Regions from separate parts of the Kushneria marisflavi genome, predicted to be linked through region 1. Evidence: predicted binding sites of a transcription regulator. Region 1 holds the regulator's gene; the other holds the start of a gene.
The links. The regulator FNR, encoded in region 1, switches genes on or off when oxygen is low (the NO sensors DNR and NnrR bind a similar motif). The targets are predictions, from matches to a motif close to TTGATNTANATCAA.

Region 1 (2,176 bases):
GGTCGAGAAGCTGACGCAGGCCGGCTACGTCCATATCGGTATGGATCACTTCGCAAGACCCGATGACAGCCTGGCCGTGGCACAGCGCGAGGGGCATTTACAACGCAATTTTCAGGGCTACACCACCCACGCGCAGTGTGACCTGATAGGTCTTGGGGTATCGGCCATCAGTCAGGTGGATGATGTCTATGCGCAGAATACCGCTCGGCTGGAGACCTGGCAGACGGCCATCGACGATGGTCAGCTGGCCACCTGCCGCGGGGTACGCCTGAGCGAGGATGATCGACTGCGGCGTGACGTGATCCACCGCCTGATGTGTGACATGCAACTCGATTTTGACGCCATCGAAGCCCGCTTTGGGATCAGGGCGTCATCCTATTTCGCCAATGCATTTGAAAGGCTTGCCACCTTTCGGCGAGACGGTCTCATCGAATATAATAAGCACTTGCTTATGGTAATGCCCATGGGTCGATTGCTGATCCGCCAGCTGGCCATGGCCTTTGATGCCTCTTCACCCATTGAATATCGCCAGCAGTGTTCACGCCCCCTTCAGGCGCGTGAACGTACCTGAAGGGTTGCGCCCGTACACGCCGAGCAACGGCAGGTTTGTCACGAAGGCGACCGGCACATCACTCATATGCAAAGGAACATGCCAGCCCAATGACCTCCTCTCATCTTCACCCGACACGCTGTCAGACCTGCTCGCTAAGCTCCCTGTGTCTGCCGCTTTCCCTGTCTCTTGACGATGTTGAGCAGTTCGACACGATCGTGCGACGACGCGCGCCGCTGACCCGCGGTGAGACGCTCTACATGCAGGGTGAGGCCTTTGAAAATGTCTATGCCGTGCGCAGCGGCAGCCTCAAGCAGACCATTATCGACACCGATGGCGAGGAGCAGATCACCAGTTTCTATCTGCCCGGTGAGCTGGTCGGACTGGACAGCATCGATAGCGCCGTTCACCCCGGCTTTCTGACCGCACTCGAGCGCACTACGGTCTGCGAGATCCCCTTCAAGCGGCTGGAAAGTCTTTCGGAGCACCTGCCGGAGCTTCGTCACCAGCTCTATCGCTGCATGAGCCGCGAAATTGTCGATGATCGTCGCCTGATGCGACTGCTCTCCAGCAAGACGGCCGATGAACGCCTGGCCAGCTTCTTTCACAATCTCTCGATCCGCTTTGATCGCTGCGGCCACAGCGCCGAGCGCTTCCGCCTGCCAATGTCTCGCAGCGATATCGGCACCTATCTGGGGCTTGCGATCGAAACCATCAGCCGCGTACTGGGGCGTTTTCAGCAGCAGGAACTGCTCAACATACAGGGTCGTCACGTGGAGATTCTGGACATGGCGGCGCTTGAAAAGCGCGCCGGCATCATCGCGCCCTGCTGCAATGAGCGCCGTCGCGCCTGATCATTCGGGCAAGCCTGCTCACCGCTCTGCGGACAACAAAAAACGCCCCGATCAGGTCGGGGCGTTTTGCTGTTCTTGTGGCGACGAGATCAATGCGCCTCGGCCACCGCGTCAGGCTCACTGACCACGGCCTCACCGCGCAGCGCTTCGAGAATGACCTCTCGTAGAATCGGCAGATGCGAGCTTTCCAGATCGCGAACGGCACTGACCAGCGTCAACCGCCGCTGACGTGCCTGGTCCAGAAGCGGCTCGAGATCGCCCGGATTGAGCTCCAGACGATAGCGACGCTCAAAGGTCGTGCGATCGATTCGCCCGCTTTCCCACGCATGGCGCAGCCGACGAGACGGCGCCACGGCGCGATACCACTGCTCGACCGACAGCTCCTCTTCGCGCTTGCCGCGAGGCCATACCTGATCCACCAGCCAGCGAGCCCCATCCTGCTGGGTCGAGTGCTGATAGACGCGCTTGAGGCGGACATCACCAATAAGCATATTACCCCCTGAAATCATGTTCCCAGAGCTGAACGCTCTTCTTCTTTTGAGGTGTCAGCCTGCCAAGAATACACCGGGTGCCAGGTCGTTTCACTCGATAAGGACGGCTCGGCACAGTCGGCATTGACCATGATTTCTCATCATCCCTCGCCGGATGGATAACCCCGGGGACCGGCCAGCGCCAGAACTCAATCGTACTGTGGTGGGATATCCAGCCATGCCAGAATGGCCTCGGCCACCTCATCGGGAAACTCCTCGTGCACCGACAGGCGCCCGTGCGA
Region 2 (2,176 bases), 1.8 Mb from region 1:
GGCTGCACCGAATGCACTCAGTAAGCTTTTCATGTTGTCGATCTCCCCGTCCGTCAACACAGGCCCTGACCTGTGCGAAAGGACATTTCTGAATGGTTAACGTACACGCTCGATCAGCATCTTGAGCTTCTCGACTTCTTCAGCACTGGGCATGGTCAGCGGAGCACGCACGTTGCCCGCCGGGTAGCCCACCTGAGCAGCACCAGCCTTGACCAGACTGACTGCATAACCGCGACAGGTATCACGCATGGCAATGAAAGGGATAAAAAAGTCGTTGGTCAGGCGTGCCACGGTCTCGTGATCACCGGCGCGCAATGACTTGTAGAAATGCACCGCCATCTCGGGCACGAAATTGAACACCGCCGAGGAGTAGGTATTAACACCGATGGAGAGATAGGCTTCGGCAAAGATTTCAGCAGTCGGTACTCCACCGATATAGATCAGACGATCACCGACCGTCTTGATGATGGTGTTAAGCGACTGAATGTCGCCGCGACCGTCCTTGAGACCGATCAGGTTCGGGCAGCGATCAGCCAGCGCCTTTACAGCTGAAGCTTCCAGTGCGCCGTTGGCCCGGTTGTAATAAATGACATTGAGGCTGGTGGAGTTACAGATTTCGGCCGCGTATTCAACGATGCCTTCCTGTGAGCACTCGGTAAGATAAGGCGGCATCAAGAGAATGCCATCTGCACCGGCCGCTTCGGCAGCAGCGGCGTGCGCCTTGGCCATGGTGATGCTTTGACCGGCGCTGGCGATAACGGGTACACGACCGGCCGTCTCCTCCACGGCCACTTGAACGACTTCAGCGAACTCTTCAAGGCCGAGATTAAAAAATTCGCCCGTGCCGCCGGCTACAAACAGCGTGGAAATATCGTACTCAAGCAGCCAGGCAATGCGTTTGCGATAGCTCTCGGCATCGAACTGCCCGGCGCTGTCGAAGTCGGTGACCGGGAAGGAGAGCAGGCCATCGCCTGCGGCACGCGTAACGTCAGCTCGTGAAAACGTCATAAAGGGTCCTCTGGATTGGCCTGCCCCGCCTAGCGGTGGAGCGTTGGCACTCACTTTGTCATACATCATACTTTTAAAACCATTATACGAAGGGCATAGAGACAGCCCTTCGTGCCAGTTTCAGCTGCCGAAAGTCTGACGGGCAACGGTCCACTGTCGCGCCTGCTCGGTCAGGGTAATTCCAAGCCCCGGGCGGTCCGGCACAATCATGCGACCATCGCGGGTTTCAAGCGTCTCGTTGAACAGCGGTGCCAGCCAGTCGAAATGCTCGACCCACGGCTCGGTCGGATAGGCCGCTGCCAGATGCAGGTGGATTTCCATGGCAAAGTGTGGTGCCAGCTGCAGGCCGGCCTGGGAAGACATCGTCGCCAGTCTCAGAAACTGGGTGATCCCGCCGATGCGCGGCGCATCGGGCTGAATGATATCAACACTGCGATGCTCAATAAGCTTCATGTGCTCAGCAACGCTTGAGAGCATCTCGCCGGTGGCGATCGGTGTATCAAGCGCAGCTGCCAAGGCGGCGTGACCTTCGGCATCGTGGGCATCCAGCGGCTCCTCGATCCAGACCAGCTCGTATTTTTCCATGGCGCGGCCAAATCGCAGAGCACTGGCACGATCCCACTGCTGGTTGGCGTCCACCATGAGCGGTACGTTGTCACCGATATGGGCGCGCATCGCGGCCACGCGCTCAAGATCAATGCGCATGTCGGGCTGGCCAACCTTGATCTTGATGCCGGAGATACCGCTTTCCAGCGAGTGCGTGGCGTTTTTGAGCATTTCTTCTATCGGCGTATGCAAAAAGCCGCCGGAGGTGTTGTAGCACTGCACCGAATCACGATGAGCGCCGATCAGCTTGGCCAGCGGCAGACCGGCACGCTTGGCCTTGAGATCCCATAGACCGATATCAACCGCGGCAATCGCCTGAGTCGACACCCCACCCCGACCGACCGATGCTCCGGCCCAGACCAGCTTTTGCCACAGCCTGTCGATATCGCTGGGATCTTCGCCAATAATGGCCGGCGCAATTTCGCAGGCATGGGCATACTGTGCATAGCCACCGGCACGCTTGGAATAGCTGAAACCGATGCCGGTATGGCCATCACGCGTGGTGATTTCGGCAAACAGAAAAGAGACCTCCGTCATCGGCTTTTGCCGTCCGGTCAGCACC

Region 2: kdgD (5-dehydro-4-deoxyglucarate dehydratase) is a predicted target of FNR. The motif match lies at 1,064-1,077, and genes of this name have one in related genera.

The regions. Positions count from the first base shown of each region.
Region 1 covers NZ_CP021358.1:1,602,812-1,604,987, forward strand. The annotation lists gene hemN (oxygen-independent coproporphyrinogen III oxidase) at 1-571, shown strand, start outside; gene fnr (fumarate/nitrate reduction transcriptional regulator Fnr) at 661-1,404, shown strand; gene B9H00_RS07345 (DUF488 domain-containing protein) at 1,494-1,895, opposite strand; gene B9H00_RS07350 (alpha/beta fold hydrolase) at 2,084-2,176, opposite strand, start outside.
Region 2 covers NZ_CP021358.1:3,464,179-3,466,354, reverse strand. The annotation lists gene B9H00_RS15745 (Bug family tripartite tricarboxylate transporter substrate binding protein) at 1-33, opposite strand, end outside; gene kdgD (5-dehydro-4-deoxyglucarate dehydratase) at 97-1,008, opposite strand; gene B9H00_RS15735 (L-talarate/galactarate dehydratase) at 1,129-2,176, opposite strand, start outside.